Regions from separate parts of the Aeribacillus sp. FSL W8-0870 genome, predicted to be linked through region 3. Evidence: predicted binding sites of a transcription regulator. Region 3 holds the regulator's gene; each other region holds the start of a gene.
What was found. The regulator Rex, encoded in region 3, represses fermentation and respiration genes when NADH is low (regulators of the CRP and FNR family bind a similar motif). The targets are predictions, from matches to a motif close to TTGTGAAATATTTCACAA.
Positions count from the first base shown of each region.

Region 1: NSU02_RS10510 (DUF2249 domain-containing protein) is a predicted target of Rex. The motif match lies at 3,390-3,407, and genes of this name have one in related genera.
Region 2: qoxA (cytochrome aa3 quinol oxidase subunit II) is a predicted target of Rex. The motif match lies at 1,913-1,930, and genes of this name have one in related genera.

Region 1 covers NZ_CP150165.1:2,176,467-2,182,152, reverse strand. The annotation lists gene NSU02_RS10535 (TIGR04053 family radical SAM/SPASM domain-containing protein) at 1-508, shown strand, start outside; gene NSU02_RS10530 (hypothetical protein) at 698-820, shown strand; gene NSU02_RS10525 (metal-sulfur cluster assembly factor) at 1,281-1,583, opposite strand; gene NSU02_RS10520 (hypothetical protein) at 1,629-2,876, opposite strand; gene NSU02_RS10515 (DUF2249 domain-containing protein) at 2,863-3,090, opposite strand; gene NSU02_RS10510 (DUF2249 domain-containing protein) at 3,095-3,328, opposite strand; partial or broken gene moaA (GTP 3',8-cyclase MoaA) at 4,428-5,395, shown strand; gene NSU02_RS10500 (MogA/MoaB family molybdenum cofactor biosynthesis protein) at 5,406-5,686, shown strand, end outside.
Region 2 covers NZ_CP150165.1:3,949,343-3,955,028, reverse strand. The annotation lists gene NSU02_RS19055 (BCCT family transporter) at 1-529, opposite strand, end outside; gene nfsA (oxygen-insensitive NADPH nitroreductase) at 792-1,541, shown strand; gene qoxA (cytochrome aa3 quinol oxidase subunit II) at 2,008-2,970, shown strand; gene qoxB (cytochrome aa3 quinol oxidase subunit I) at 3,039-4,934, shown strand; gene qoxC (cytochrome aa3 quinol oxidase subunit III) at 4,936-5,550, shown strand; gene qoxD (cytochrome aa3 quinol oxidase subunit IV) at 5,552-5,686, shown strand, end outside.
Region 3 covers NZ_CP150165.1:435,376-441,061, reverse strand. The annotation lists partial or broken gene NSU02_RS02305 (ISLre2 family transposase) at 1-477, shown strand, start outside; gene NSU02_RS02300 (type II CAAX endopeptidase family protein) at 704-1,435, shown strand; gene NSU02_RS02295 (YdiK family protein) at 1,440-1,643, shown strand; gene tatC (twin-arginine translocase subunit TatC) at 1,736-2,482, opposite strand; gene NSU02_RS02285 (twin-arginine translocase TatA/TatE family subunit) at 2,505-2,678, opposite strand; gene NSU02_RS02280 (redox-sensing transcriptional repressor Rex) at 2,693-3,334, opposite strand; gene NSU02_RS02275 (ABC-F family ATP-binding cassette domain-containing protein) at 3,646-5,568, shown strand.

The DNA of each region.
Region 1 (5,686 bases), 1.7 Mb from region 3:
TGAACAAGTTTTTCGTTGGTTATATGAAAAGAGCAAACGTGTACCATTTGATATTAAAACGACTGCCGGACAACATTACCGTCGTGTCGTCTTGCAAGCCAAAATGCGTGAACAGCAAATAGATGGAAAAGAAATCCATTATGAAGATATTTTGTTTAAAGGGGCTACAGGGGAAGTGGACGGACTCGGCCGTGCTCCGAAGGGAGTAAATGATGGCAACGGTTTTGTGTTTATTTCCCATATTGGCGATGTTTATCCGAGCGGATTGCTTCCAATCAAAGCGGGAAATGTAAGACAAACACCACTGGCCGATATTTACAGAACTTCACCAATATTTCAAAAATTGCGCAATCCAAATCTTTATAAAGGAAAATGCGGTGTTTGCGAATTTCGTTTTGTTTGCGGAGGCTCACGCTCAAGAGCGTATGCTGTGACAGGCGACTATTTGGAAAGTGAGCCTTATTGTGTATACATTCCTAAAGCGCTTCGCCAAAAACGGGAAGTTTAAACCGTTGGAAACGCAAGCGGTTTTTCAATTTGATTGAATGGGCAAAAATCGGAAAAACATTTTTGTTGAGGTGAAATTTTAACAATTATTTGGCAATCAATAATTATATGATAAAGTTCACAAACATTCCCCGCCTATTTTTATGGTACAGATGATGGCACCATTCATCTGTTTAGGAGGGGGATTTTGGTGAAACAAAAAGCATTACTGCCAGTCACCACTTTAGCCATGACATTTGCATTTGCCGTATGGCGAATTTTATCTCCGTTAGCAAGTACGTTCCAAGATATTTATAACCTGACAGCAACATAAAAAAGCATCTAAGTTGCCAACCCGTCTTGCAAGGTTCTGTCATGCGAATTCCACTCGGAATTTACTGACCGGTATGGCCGACGGTAAATGTATTCTTTGCTTTTATTATTTTTAATTGTCCCATAGTTGGCGTCAGTTTTGCCAATTCTTACGGAATGACGATATTTTGAGCTTTTTCATTGGAATGGACGAACGTCATTTGCAATTTCAGTTACATTTTTTTTGGTTGACACCTCTGGAAAAACAAGGAACAGCGATTATCCCCTGCAGGAAGACAGCATTTGTAAAAAGATTTTCCTGGAAGGGGATTTTTTTGGCTGGGAAACGATTAAACGAAAATTTTAAATGTGATGCCGTTTGTTTGGGAGCTGGAAGAAGAGCCAAAAACACCAAAATAATTGGGACTTCTTTCATAAAAAAAGCTGTCCCTTTCAGGAAAGGAACAGTCTTTGAAAAACGTTTAGGAAAGGAACCCTAGCTGCCTTAATGCTTTTTCGCTCATTCTATCAGGGGACCAAGGCGGATTCCAAGTGATTTGGACATTTACGTCTTGAATGCCTTCAATATCACGCAACGCGCGTTTCACACCGCCTGCTATTGAGTCGTGCAACGGACAGCCGGGTGTAGTCAATGTCATTAAAATGAATGCAGTTCCGTCTTTTACTTCAATCTTATAGATCAGTCCTAAATCAACAACATTAATTCCCAATTCAGGATCTAAAACGTTTTGCAGTTTTTCCAAGATCTTTGCTTTTATTTCCATTGTAACATCACCCTTTATATTTCAGTAAATCGTTCCCTCATTTTTTTATTTCAGCAATACGGAGCCAATCGTACAGGCAAATAATCCAGAAAACAGCACCATTCCTCCTTGAGCAAGATAAAATAGACCAGTACTTGAAGAGGCAAGAGCAGCGATCATGCCGATAAGACTCGCAACAAATAAACAGCATTCCATCACAATCCATTTTTCATTTATCATTTGTTTCAAAGTCGGCACCGCTTCTTTGCCGATTTTTTTGCTATACCGGTGTGTCCACCATAGAAAAGGAACAATTTTATATAAGTAGCCAATGATGCTTAATACAATCCAGCCGAACAGATAACAGTAGATGATGATGGAAAAGATGCGGGAATGGATTTCACTTTGAAAAGAAAAACCGGCCGCCGCTATATGCAGGATGACTCCAAAAACAATGGCCAAAAGAGCAAACAGAAAAGGTTTATCCAGTTTTTTCTTCATCCTTTTCTTTAAAATGGCAAACATATGGTATGCAAACAACCCATATCCGACAGCCATCAATTGAAGCCCTGCTGATAACAACCGGTCATTTGCCGTTATAAAACTGATGAAAGTTAACACAAGACCGCTTATATAAAAAATGTAGACATATCGGGCCGTGTTCATTGAAAAATGATGCGCCAATGAAAACATCGGAACCATTTTGTAAGAAAATCCGAAGATAAGAAGTGTAAACCAGCCGGAAAATCCCAGCAATATATGTGCTTTGAAAATCAAATCATGATCGATTAATTGTCTGCCGCTCCAAAAATGATAGGCAAGCGTCAATCCGAGCCCGATCGTTAAGAGCAAACAAATGAGGGCAGTACCAACAAATAAAGTGATGACCGTTCTTTTCTTCTGTTTTTTTAATGTCATGAACATCTGCCATAAAAACATTACAATCCCGCAAGTAAGAAGCAAGCCTGAAAATATAGCCATTTGAATATTAAAGGCCAGGCTGATGCTAAAAGATAGTATTCCTAATGACGTGACGACCATTTGGATAAAAGCAAATGATTCATTCCATATCGGGGTTAAAAACACGACTGGAACAAGCTGATACATGGCCCCCATGGCTGTCATTAAAGCAAAGCCAATCACTAATAAATGGACAGCTGACAATACGACAGGAAGGCGCATTTCTCCGGTTGAAAGCTGACGAGTTGACAGAAATAAAAGAATTTGAGAAAGGAAAAACGCCAGCAAGCCAAAAATAATAAACGAAAAAGGGATTCGAATATTCGTTTCATAAGTATGATTAGCCGTCATCATCGTCATCCTTCTTTTCAATCGTTATTTCATAGCTTCCATCACTGCGCTTTTGCGTTTGATAGGTATAACCGAGATCGTCAAGCTGTTCAAATAAAAACATCGGGCGGCGGTCATTAATAATTTTCAACGCTTCTCCTTTTTTTAATTTTGCTAATGCCGTTAAAGTCCGCATCATCGGTTGTGGGGGCTCTAAGCCGCGATTATCCAGTATCATTTTTTCATTCCTCCGTTTTAACAAAGGTAATTTTCCAATGTTTATCCTCTATTTTTTCCGCTTGATAAGAAAACCCTTTTTTCTTCATGATAGGAAAAAGCGGAACAGGTTTAAACGGAGCGTGTAAAATAAATACATCTCCTTGTGCAAGAGGCTGAATGGCCGCCATGATTTTTTGAAACGGCTCTAATTTCTTCTTTAAATCTTCGCGAACATCTAATTCAACAGTTTTTCCCATCCATATTCTCCTTTCCATCTTTTTTATCAATGTTCATCATAGTAAAAACAATTCCCGCAATTTGTGATTTGCTTCACTTCATCGGCATCACTTTTGAAAAGTTTATGAATAATTGATTCGTGATGCCGTATTGGCATATATCCTTCCAATTGAGGGAAGGGAAGATGTTACAACATCATTAGAAAATGTTTCAGTTTTCAATGAAAGATCGGTACCATTTCGCTAAGGATATTGTTTTGCTTGAAATAGAAAGGAGAGTGTGTGTTTTTAAAGCGGAAACAGCTGATGGCATGTAGGGAAATTTATTTCTTTGCTAATATGGTCAGCGGCCATTGTGCGAAAAATACGTCTAACCCGCAAAGCGCTATTGCAAAAAGATCATTCTAACATTGAAAGTATGTCATTGACATCAAAAAGATGGTTGCCTGAAAAGTGTGCTAGAAGAAAAAAGCGGGGCGTAAACCAAGTTAATGCCATTCTCGAAAACGATTGAGAAGTTGTTCATCTATTTAGGTAGCTGGTATTTTTTCATCTTATTGTAAAGTGTAACTTGTGAAATCCCTAATTCTCAGGAAGCTTTGGATTTGTTGCCGGCGGTTTTCTTTAATGATTTTTCTATCAGTTGTTTTTCGATAGTATCTTTTTTTCAATCAACTTTGAGTTTTTTCGAGTCTGGACGGATTCTCGACAGGTGACCCGAAATGGAAAAAGCTAAGAAGATCCTGTTGATGGATGAACGGTTTTCTAATATAATAACCATTCTTTCCATCAAGTCGCCAAGCATTGGTACATTGTCCATAATGAAAACTGCTGATTCTATTATGAAAGCCTCCGTTTGCCGAAATCGTAAAATATTTTTTGTGTATCTATTTTGCTTTCTCAATTCATTATATAGAGCCCCATCATGTTAGCCATAAAAAAATGATAAATTGGCAAAATGTATTCCAAATAGGTTTCTTTTTCAGAAAATTTTTTTTACAATTAATTTAACCTTTTATGATCATTCGAATTTATGTGACAGAGATCTCATTCTATTGTTTATCTTGTCTGTAACATATGAAGAATGAATGTATAAGGAGAGGAAGATGTTGCGAGATCAATTAACCGCCCTTTATTGAATTTGCGCATTTCGGTGACAGACCGATGTAATTTTCGTTGTGTATACTGTATGCTGAAATGGAAGGAAGACAGTATTCTTTTATAAAACGGGAATAACTAATGACGTTTCAAGAAATATATCGTTTGGCCAGCCTCTTTACGTTTAGGCATTCGAAAAATTCGTCTGACCGGAGGGACGAAAGGACATTGATGTACTAATATCGATGTTAAAAAATATTCAAGATCTTCAAGACGTTTCATTGACCATTAACGGATATTTTTAATATCATATGCCAAGCGTTTAAAAAAGCGGGCATGAACCGGATCAATGTCAGTTTAGATGCTTTAAATAACGAAATTTTTTCTAAAATGAACGGAGGTAATGCAAAGTCTGAGGAAATTGTTAGAGGAATTGAAGAAGCGGTTGCACAAGGTCTGGCCGTAAAGGTGAACATGGTTGTAAAAGGAATAAATGAGAGCGAAATTTTACCGATGGCTCGTTTTTTTGAAGAAAAAGGAATGACGATCCGCTTCATCGAATATATGGATGTCGAAACCTTAAACGGTTGGAAAATGGACGAAGTTTTGACGAGCAAAGAAGTTCATGATATGATTCACCAAGAAATACCTCTTAAACCAGTTCAGTCAACGTTTTTGGCGAGGTTCCTAAAAGGTATCGATACCGAGGTACGGATGTGGAAGGCGGTTTTATTTCTTCCTTATCAGGAGCTTTTTGTTATGATTGACGCGAATGCGCCTATCAGCTGACGGTAAAAAGTATACATGCTATTTGCCTCAAACGGCGTTGATTTATTAGTTAAAATGCGAAAGGGAGCAAGCGGTGAAGAAATATTGGATGAGATCACCCGTGTTTGGCAGGCTCGGGACGATCGTTATTCCGAAGAAAGAGGAAGGATCAATGCTCTTTCTGCAAACAGACGTGTGGAAATGTCTTATATTGGCGGGTGAGGTGTGATTGATGAGTGTATCTGAACATCGCAGCAAGGCAAATGACCCTGTTCGCTGCAAAGTGATCACCGTTTCTGATACGAGAACGAAGGATACGGATAAAAGCGGTGCATTAATCATCGAATTATTAACGAGAGAACAAATGGAAATAATAGATTACGAGATTGTGAAAGATGAACGGGAAGCCATTCAATCTGCTGTGAAAGAGGCTTCTGACGAAATTGATGTTTTTTTATTGAACGGCGGGACTGGTTTTACAAAACGGGATGTGACGGTTGAAGCGGTAAAAGA
Region 2 (5,686 bases), 570 kb from region 3:
GAGGCCGGCACGCTTCGCTTACTTTTAACACCGGTTTTTTCTTTACATAATAGAAATAGCTGATTGGCAGGGCAGGGAGGCAATAGATGGCCCATGCCGTCGGTCCCCAATGAAAAATTCCATATGCGGCCGCCCATTCAACGGCTTCTTTTGATCTAGGTTCGATGCCAAATGGAGGTCCCGTATAGTAGTAAGCCCATTCAATCGTTCCCCAATAAAGAACACTTGATCCAATTCCAGCGCAAAAAAGCATAGCTGCCCAAGATAATGTCGGAAACTCAGCCTTTTCTAAAGGATCCCCCAGTTTGATTTTTCCGTATCGGCTAAAAGAAACATAAAGAATAAAAATCAATACTGCTGCACCCATGATTAAATACAATATTCCAAATTTTTGTGTTAAAAAGCTGCTGGCAGCTAATACAATGGCTTCGCCTTGTTCAGGGAATACTGCTAATGGAGCGGCTACAATTAACAGCAAAAGCAGCGCCCCGATAAAGGTCGGCCAATCCATAATGTTTCGATTCTTCATCAAATCCCCCTTTAAAAAAGATTACATTTTATTATATCTTTAAACAAAATTGATAGAAAGTTTAATTTTTCAGATTAATTTGTCGTAATAAGCTTTTTTATTCAATTTATTTTATTTTTTATAAGAAATCCTTATAAATGCTCTCGATTACGGCCAAATCCTTACGTTTCACATTTTGCTTGGCCGAAAAACAAAATCGATGAAATGGGCGTCTAAAAAAGTTAAACTTTGAGAAAAGAATATAAAAGAAAGGATGATGATGATGAATAAAGTGATCGAAACCATTTTAAACCATCGATCCGTTCGAAAATTTGAAGATCGGCCGCTTACGGATGAACAAATACGCTTAATTGTGGAATGTGCCCAATCGGCCTCGACTTCAAGTTACATACAAGCTTACTCAATCATTGGGGTGAAAAATCCGGAAACGAAAAAAAAACTTGCGGAACTGGCGGGGAACCAAGACTATGTGGAAAAAAGCGGCCATTTATTTGTTTTTTGCGCAGATCTGCACCGGCACGAACTAATAGGCGAAATGGAAGATAAAGACGTGACGGTATCCTTGGAAAGCACAGAAAAATTTATGGTTGCGCTTATTGATGCGGCATTGGCCGCGCAAAATGCTGCATTAGCCGCTGAGTCCATGGGGCTTGGCATTTGTTATATTGGCGGAATTCGCAACAATTTAGAGGATGTTTCGGCGCTGCTAAAAGTTCCTGATCGGGTCATCCCGCTTTTTGCCATAACGGTCGGCTATCCGGCCGTTGATACCGGAAAAAAACCCCGATTGCCTTTACATCATGTTTATCATGAGGAAGAATATGAGCAAAACGAAGAAATATATAAACAGGGGCTTCTTGAATATAATCAAATAGTATCCAAATATTATGAAAAACGTACAAATGGTGTCCGCAAAGATACTTGGACAGGGCAAATGGCTCGCGCTCTTTCAAATCCGGTGAGAATGTATATGAAACAATTTGTGGAAAGAAAAGGCTATAACTTAAAATAATATGAACAGTTTCTTGCCAAGTTGTCTCTGTTGCGGTATGGACAAATTGTTTGATGAAATAAATGGAAATCAATTTTGGGAACATGGAAACAATGAGATTATCCGCTTTTGTTAAAAATGGATAGATTTAGAAATTAGCTGATTTTCCGATCGTATAGTATGTAGAAAACAAAAAGACCGATGTGTGCGAATAGAAAAACCGGGCGTTGATGTTTTTCGCCCGGTTTTTCTTATGCGTCTATTAGCAATAGAGGCAATCATTCCTTTCGATTCACATGATTTCCTGTTTTGTGTCGGATTGATGGCGATTTTTTTACAAAATTTTAATCTTTTATTGACTGTTTATTGAATTCAAGTTTTTTTACATAAATTTGTGATAAAGTTCACTTACAACAGATGATTTTTGTTTCAAAGTGAATGGTTGACGTTTTTTGGCACATTTTTGAAAATCCTAGGGGGGATCACAATGCCGGCCAAACCAAGTTGGCTGAAGTTGGTTATGAAAGTTTTGCCATTATCCGTTTTGCTCCTGCTATCAGGATGCAGCGAACGGTTTGTCTTATTAAATCCAAAGGGGCCTGTTGCAGAGGTTCAAAAGGATTTAATCCTTTGGTCAATTTGGTTTATGCTGTTTATTATTGTTGTCATCTTTGTGCTGTTTGCCATTATTTTATGGAAATACAGGGAGAGACCAGAAAATCTTGATTATGAGCCTCCTGACCAGCACGGAAATACACTTCTGGAAATCATTTGGACAGCTATTCCTGTGTTGATTGTCATTGCATTGGCGATACCAACGGTTAAGGCGACTTTTGAGCTTGAAAAACCGCCGAAGGAATCTAGAGGAGTTGAACCAATTGTCATTCATGCGACAGCAGCCGATTGGAAATGGATTTTCAGCTATCCGGAGGAAAATATTGAAACAGTCAATTATGTCAACATTCCAAAAGATGTTCCAGTTGAATTTAAATTGACAGCTGTCGGCGGGATGAGCGCTTTATGGATTCCAGAGTTGGGCGGACAAAAATATAATATGGCTGGAATGGGAATGACTCTTTATTTGCAGGCTGATCATGTCGGTACGTTTAAAGGGCGGAATTCAAATTTTACAGGAGAAGGATTTGCCCATCAAACATTTGATGTGAACGCAATGGAAAAAGAAGATTTTTATAAATGGGTGAAAGAAACACAAGCATCAGCTCCATTGCTGACGAAAAAACAATTTAACGAAATCATCCAAGTCGGAGTTTTAAAAGATAAATTGACTTTTTCTGGAACACATTTGGCGTGGGTTGATTTTGCGAAGCCAGGTGAGCATTTAGACAATATCCCTGCAAAAGAAAAGCACGGTACCATAAAATTGGAGGAAGTTGAATCTGATCATCATGATAATCGTGAACATGAAAGCCATCAGCACGAAGGACATTAATCGGAAGGAAGGAGGAACGTGCTGTGAAATGGGATGAATTTTTCGTTACCGGCGAACCCCTTATATATATGGCGGATGCAGCCATTGTATTAACAATTATTGGTATCGTTTTTGTATTAACCTATTTTAAAAAATGGAAATGGCTGTGGAAAGAGTGGCTAACGACTGTTGACCATAAAAAAATAGGGATTATGTATATTATTTCCGCCGTATTAATGCTATTCCGAGGGGGCGTAGACGCACTTTTAATGCGCGCCCAATTGACAGTGCCAAATAATACGTTTTTAGATTCACAGCATTATAATGAAATTTTCACTACACATGGAACCATTATGATTTTATTTATGGCAATGCCGTTCATATTCGGGATCATGAACATTGCAGTTCCTCTCCAAATTGGAGCTAGAGATGTGGCGTTCCCGTATTTGAATGCACTCAGCTTCTGGACGTTTTTCTTTGGCGCCTTGCTGTTCAACATTTCATTTGTGATCGGCGGCTCACCGGATGCAGGGTGGACGGCATACATGCCTCTTGCTGGAAATGAACTCAGCCCGGGGCCGGGCCAAAATTATTATTTATTAGGATTGCAAATTTCAGGGATCGGTTCATTAATCTCCGGTATTAATTTCATTGTAACGATTCTAAAAATGAGAGCTCCTGGAATGACTTTAATGCGCATGCCGATGTTTACATGGGCAACGCTTATTACGTCTATATTGGTTGTTTTCGCTTTTCCGGTATTGACGGTTGCTTTAGCATTAATGACGTTGGACAGAATATTTGGCACTCACTTTTTTACGCTTTCAGGCGATGGAGTGCCAATGCATTGGGCGAACCTGTTCTGGATTTGGGGGCACCCGGAAGTGTATATTGCCATTTTGCCAGCGTTTGGGGTTTTTTCAGAAGTTGTCTCAACTTTTGCAAGAAAACGTCTTTTCGGTTATACAGCCATGGTTTGGTCCATGGTGGCGATTTCTGTATTAAGTATGCTCGTTTGGGTGCACCACTTTTTCACAATGGGTTCAGGAGCCCCGGTTAATGCATTTTTCTCTGTATCGACTATGGCGATAGCCATACCGACAGGGGTAAAAATCTTTAACTGGCTCTTCACTTTATATAAAGGTCGAATCAAATTCACATCTGCGATGCTATGGTCTTTGGCGTTTATTCCAACTTTCGTCATCGGCGGGGTTACAGGTGTGATGCTTTCGATGGCTGCGGCCGATTACCAATATCATAATACGTATTTCCTTGTAGCCCATTTCCATAATACGTTAATTTGCGGTACGGTCTTTGCTGTCTTTGCAGCGCTTCATTATTGGTATCCGAAAATGTTTGGCGTCATTTTAAATGAAAAGCTCGGCAAAATTACGTTCTGGTTTTTCGTCCTTGGCTTTAATGTATGTTTCTTGCCGCAATATGTTTTAGGATTTATGGGCATGCCAAGAAGAATTTACACATATCCGGCAGATGCCGGCTGGACGGAATTAAACGTCATTTCGACTATTGGCGCAGTTATGATGGGAATCGGCTTTATCTTCCTGTGTATTAATGTTGTGTACACGTACTTTAAAGGCGAGCGTGACCTCACGGGAGATCCTTGGGATGGCCGGACGCTGGAATGGTCTATTCCGTCGCCTGCACCGCATTACAACTTTGCCGTAACACCGCAGGTAAAAGGTCTTGACGCTTGGTGGATGATGAAGAAGGAACGGAAAGAAGGAAAAGAAGAAGAGGAGCCGGAATATAAACCAATTCATATGCCATCAAATTCGGGGCGGCCTTTCATCATGTCGATCTTCTTCTTTATAGCCGGCTTCGGTTTAGTTTTCGAATGGATGCCGGTTGCGATCATCGGATTGATCGGCGTTATCATTTGCATGATTTTGCGCTCTTTTGAATATGATGATGGATACTATGTGCCGGTCGAAGAAATTAAACAGACGGAAGCAGGGAGGGAGTAACATGTCGGAAATTGCTCCAAAACAATCGAATCTTCCACTTGAGTATTCAACGAAACAAAATCAATTAAATATTTTAGGTTTTTGGATTTTTCTCGGGGCAGAGCTTGCCCTGTTTGCCACCCTCTTTGCTACGTATCTTGTGCTCGTCTCCAGAACAGCGGGCGGACCAGGTCCCGAGGAATTGTATGAATTGAAAACAGTTTTGATTGAAACTTTTCTTCTGCTTACAAGCAGCTTCACTTGCGGTCTTGCCGTTTATGAAATGCGAAGAGGCAAGCAAGCCGGTATGATCGGCTGGCTGATTGTTACGATATTGTTGGGAATCGGTTTTTTGTACTTTGAAATAGAAGAGTTCATTTTGTATGCTGTTCATGAAGGTGCAACAATGCAAACAAGCGCGTTCCTTTCATCCTTCTTCGCTCTTGTTGGAACGCACGGGCTTCATGTTACGATCGGGATATTTTGGATTTTGATTATCATTTTGCAGGTGCTGAAAAGAGGTCTTAACGCGGATACGGCAAGAAAAGTGTTTATTTCAAGTCTATATTGGCATTTCCTTGATGTCGTTTGGATTTTCCTCTTCACACTCGTCTATTTGACAGGGATGGTGAGTTAACTTGGCACAAAACGAAAAAGGATTTCCTTGGAAGCATGTCTTCGGGTTTTTGTTGTCTATAATATTGACGTTATTGGCGGTGTGGATTGCATTTTCAACCGATCTGCCGACAAATACGATTATTACATTAATTGTC
Region 3 (5,686 bases):
TTGTGGAACTGAACAGCGCCCTCGGCACGCTGGGGGACGAAGCGAAAGAACAACAGCTGGCTGCCTTGATCCACCGGATTGAATCGATGCCGGGATGCATCCGTGATTACCGGGAATGGCTGAAGGAGCAAGGAGTGGACACAACGGGCATGTATCCGATGGGGAGGGCTGAAAGCGTGATGAGCCAGCTGGCGTATCGGGTGAAATACCGCCGCAGTTGGACAGACAAGGGACTCAGGACGTTTTTCAAGGCAATGATTGCCCGGATGGATGGGATTCGTCTTTTCGGACGTCGTTTCGGAGAAGAATCGTCGCATCCGGCGGAGGAAACGGCATCTACCAAACAGACGATCGTGAACAAGGCGAAACAACGCGTCCGCCGTCTTCTTCCGGAGGTAACGCGGAAACAAGCCATATTTACAGCAATCGTCCGGGACTCCGATCTATCATGCCCTGTCTGAACTCAAGGGATGGTAAAAAAAGGTATACATATCGGTCTGTCATGGCAAGGGATGAGAGTCCGAAAGCGCTTACGGATGAAATTCAAAAAAATGGTTCGCCAATCTATGACTTACACCTGTTTTCAGCGAACCAAAAAAGTTCCCACAAAGTCTTGACTGACTCTTGTTAAAATTGTTTTTCTTTCTTTAAAACATTGTGTGTTAAAATAGTCATATGAATCTTTTATAAAGGAGAACTATTCGTGAAAAATCAATATTGGTGGATCATCATTACGTACATCATTATGCAGCTCTCATCCTATATTGGAGTTCCCCTTTTTTATGAACTGGGTGTTGGCGACGATGAAAATCTCAATGCAGGACTTTTTCAAGCGCAAGCATATTGGTCGATTACAAGTTTTACTGCTGCGTTCGTCATTATTTTATTTCTCCTTCGTCATGAACGGAAAAATAATGTCCGGATTGAAAAAGCTTCTTTCGGCGAATCTGCCATATGGGCTGTTTTCGGAGTTTTTTTAGCTTTTTTCATTCAAACAATCGTTGGCAATATTGAAATATATGTACTTAAAGTTAATCCGATGTCGGAAAATACTCAAGTTATTATGGATTTAATTGAAGCAACGCCTTATTTGATTATTGTCACATCAATAATAGGACCGATTCTTGAAGAAATTATCTTCCGAAAAATTATTTTCGGGGTGATTTATCAAAAAACGAATTTTTGGATCGGCGCGCTTGTCAGCTCGCTATTGTTCGGCATCGTGCATGGGGAACCTGAACTTTTATTGCGTTATACAGCAATGGGGTTTACGTTCGCTTTTTTATATTATAAAACAAAACGCATATTAGTCCCTATTTTTGCCCATACAATGATGAATACAATCGTAGTCATCATTCAAACAATTTATCATGATGAGATTGAAAACATGATGAAGCAAATGGAACAAATACAAATCATTATTGGAGGCAGCTAAGATTATGAATTTTCATCCCGTTTCCATGGGACTCTTCTATTTTATCATGGGAGTTCTATTTACATATTTAGCAATTCATCATGCTGAAAATGGTATGTGGACAGCTACAAATATGATTTTAATGATTTTAGCCACGTTTGATTTTGCTGTTTCCATCCGCATGTTCACTTTCTCATATAAAATTCGGAAAGCAAAAAACAACCGATGAGGTGTAATGATATTATCCCTCTTGTGTAGACAGTAGGAAAAAAGCCTATACTGTCTTCACAAGAGGGATATGTTTATAACAGCCCATCGGTTTTACTTTTGATCTGATTCTTTTATTTGAGAAGACTGTGCTTTTTTGTAAGCAAATCTTGAAACAATGATACTTATTTCATACAAAATGAATAGCGGAATCGTGACCATTAAATGCGACACAATTTCAGGCGGCGTAATAATCGCTGCGATAACAAGCAATACAAAATACGCATATTTTCTAACCTTTGCCAAAAACGCCGGATTGATGATCCCGAGTCTTGTTAAAAACATAATGACAACGGGAAGCTGAAACAACAGTCCGAAAGGCAATGTTAACTGCAGCAGGAAACGAAAGTATTCATTTATTCCTATCATTTGTTGAATGTTTAAATCATTGGAAAGCCGCCCCATAAAATCGATGACAAAAGGAAACAAAATAAAATAAGAGAAGCTTATTCCTAAAAGAAATAAAGCAACCGACAACGGTATATAGCTTAATGTGACCCGCCTTTCTTTTTCATACAGTCCTGGGCTGATAAACGCCCAAAGCTGGTACAATAAAACAGGGAAAGTTAGAATTAAAGCAATAATAAATGTAATCTGCATATAAACGATCAATGGATCTGCAGGACGAAAAGCATTTAAGGCGAATTGCTTTGCTTCATCAGTTTGCTGTAAAAAAACAATAATTGGCTTCGCTATGAAAAAGCCAGTAATCATAGCAACGAAAAAGAAAACGACTACAATAATCAGCCGTTTTCTAAGCTCCGCTATATGCTCCAACACGGACATTTTTTTTTCGCTCATCATTATTCATCCATTCTTCTTGCTATTCATTTTTCTTGTTTTCTTCATCATCGTCTGCTAAGCCCTTCGTGGCACTTTTAAACTCCTTTAATGATTCTCCTATAGCTTTTCCAAGCTCAGGAAGTTTTTTCGGCCCGAAAACAAGCAGAGCTGCAAATACAATCAACAGCAAGCTTCCAATTCCAATTGTTGGCATTTAATATCACTCCTTCAATCTTCATTCGAATAATGTTTTAAAAAATATGCAAGAGCCTGAAGTTCAACAGATAGATCGATATGATGAATCCGAATTTTATCCGGAACATTTAAGCGAGCCGGCGTAAAATTTAAAATGCCTTTTATGCCTTTTTCCACTAATCGATCCGTTATTCCTTGAGCGGCGGTTGCCGGGACCGTTAATATCGCAACAGGCACATCATCAGGCAATTCACTTTCTAGCTGATCCAAATGATAAATTGGAACTCCACCAATTTTCATTCCTACTTTTCGTTTATTAATGTCAAATGCAATAACAATTTGTGTGTTGTTATTTTTTGTAAAATTGTAATTTAAAAAAGCTGTTCCCAAATTTCCGACGCCAATGAGGGCAACTTTGGTCAACTCATCTTGGTCAAGAGTCTTTCTAAAAAATGATAACAAATAATTGACATTATATCCATAACCTTTTTTGCCCAGCGCTCCGAAATATGAAAAGTCCCTTCTAATTGTCGCAGAATCTACTTTTACTGCTTCACTCAGTTCTTGAGAGGAAACACGTTGTTTTCCCGAGGCATGTAAATTTTGCAAAAACCGATAATATAGAGGTAATCTTTTTGCAGTTGCTTGCGGTATCTTAGATTGATCTTGATTCAATGCTCATCCCTCGCAATCCAAAACAACCTGACTAATTTTGTTTTTAACTATGTTTTCTAGCAAGCGGCTGCTCGCCTGTATGAAACAATATCAGACTGATAACGCTTCCATCCTGATCTTCTTCTTCGTCTACATTTCTTTTTATTTGTTTTTTCTCCAAACTCTCCTTATATAAAAACTATACACTATTTTTTTATTCGTGTCTTTTGAACGATTGTTACAATTTCTTGTCCTTTTGTTCATCAGGTCAGTTGCCTGCAGTCAAATATATAGGCTACACTTATTCTAGCAAAGATTGAGGTGAACTATGGATGATTTTATTGCAGTTAAACAAAATCACAAAATATTATGGTGCTGACCTTATTTTATCGAATATTAAGCTGGAAATCCAAACAGGAGATAAAATCGCCGTTGTAGGCCGCAATGGAGCCGGAAAATCAACATTATTGAAAATCATTGCCGGTGAAATGCCCTTTGATTCTGGTGAAATTGTGAAGCCAAAAGATTTAACAATCGGCTATCTGGCACAAAACACAGGATTAGAATCAACTAAGTCGATATGGGATGAAATGCTAACCGTTTTTGAAGAGTTGCGGAACATCGAAGCTGAGCTGCGAAATATTGAACAAAAAATGGCAGCTATCTCCTCAGCTGGAGATTCTCATGCTTTGCAAAGCTTAATGAAGGAATATGATTCACTCCAACATTTATATAAAGAAAATGGCGGATATCAATATGAGGCGGATATCCGTTCTGTGCTGCATGGATTAGGGTTTGCTGATTACGACTATTCAACTAAAATTTCGGTTTTGAGCGGAGGACAAAAAACCCGGTTAGCACTCGGAAAGCTCCTGTTGAAAAAACCGGATCTGCTCATACTCGACGAGCCGACAAACCATCTTGACATGGAAACATTAAACTGGCTCGAACAATATTTACAGCATTATAATGGAGCGGTTCTAATTGTTTCCCACGACCGGTACTTTTTAGATCGCGTTGTCAACACTGTTTATGAAATATCACGAACAGTTTGTACGAAGTATGTTGGGAATTACAGCGCTTATTTAAAACAAAAAGCGGAAGCGTACGAAAGGGAATTAAAACAATTTGAAAAACAGCAAGAAGAAATCGCGCGGATGAAAGATTTTATTCAACGAAACTTAGCAAGAGCATCGACAACGAAACGTGCGCAAAGCAGAAGGAAAATGCTTGAGAAAATGGAAATACTGGACAGACCCGCTGGGGACGAGAAGTCAGCCAGCTTTTCCTTCGAAATCGAAAAGCAAAGCGGCAATGACGTGTTAAAAGCCATTGATTTGTCCCTTTCCTACGATCAAAAAACTCCGATCGTGAAAAATATTAACTTTTCGATCAACAGGAAGGACTCAATTGCCTTAATAGGGCCAAACGGAGTTGGAAAATCTACCTTATTAAAAACGATCATCAACCGCTTAAAGCCGCTGAGCGGAAAAATTCAGTTTGGATCTAATGTCCAAATCGGATATTATGACCAGGAACAAGCGGATTTGTCTTCATCTAAACGGGTTTTAGATGAATTGTGGGATGACTATCCCGAAAAAACAGAAAAAGAAATCCGAACGGTTTTAGGGAATTTTCTTTTTTCAGGAGATGAAGTGCTGAAAACCGTCTCGTCTTTAAGCGGAGGAGAAAAAGCTCGGCTCGCTTTAGCGAAATTAATGCTAAAAAAAGCTAACTTTCTGATCATGGATGAACCTACGAATCATCTGGATCTCGACAGCAAAGAAGTATTGGAAAACGCTCTGATAAATTTTCCTGGAACAATCTTGTTTGTTTCGCATGATCGTTATTTTATCAACAAAATCGCGACCAAAATTTTTGAATTATCCACAGAAGGCATTGCCGAATATATCGGGGACTATGATTATTACATTGCAAAAAAAGCGGAGATGATCGAGCTTGAACAGTTGAAAGAACCAACTATCGAAACCAAAGAGCAAAAACAAGGAAAATTATCTTATGAACAAGAAAAAATATTGAAAAAAAAGGAACGGCAAAGACAGCGCCGCATTGAAGAACTTGAAAACAAAATAGCAGAAATTGAAGAAGCGATCGCTGAAAACAATGAAATGCTTTGCGATCCAAATATATACCAAGATCATGAAAAAGCTCAAAAACTTCATGATCAAAATGTCATGTTAACGGAACAACTAGATCAGCTGATAGAGGAATGGGAATCACTTCTTTCTGAATAACCGGCTCATGCCGGTTTTTTATTTATTTTGTTTCCTTCAGCATGTTTCTCTCAAACAGTTATCCACATCATTAGTTCCTTACCTTATAATATTTTTCTTATTTGTTCACATTATCCAC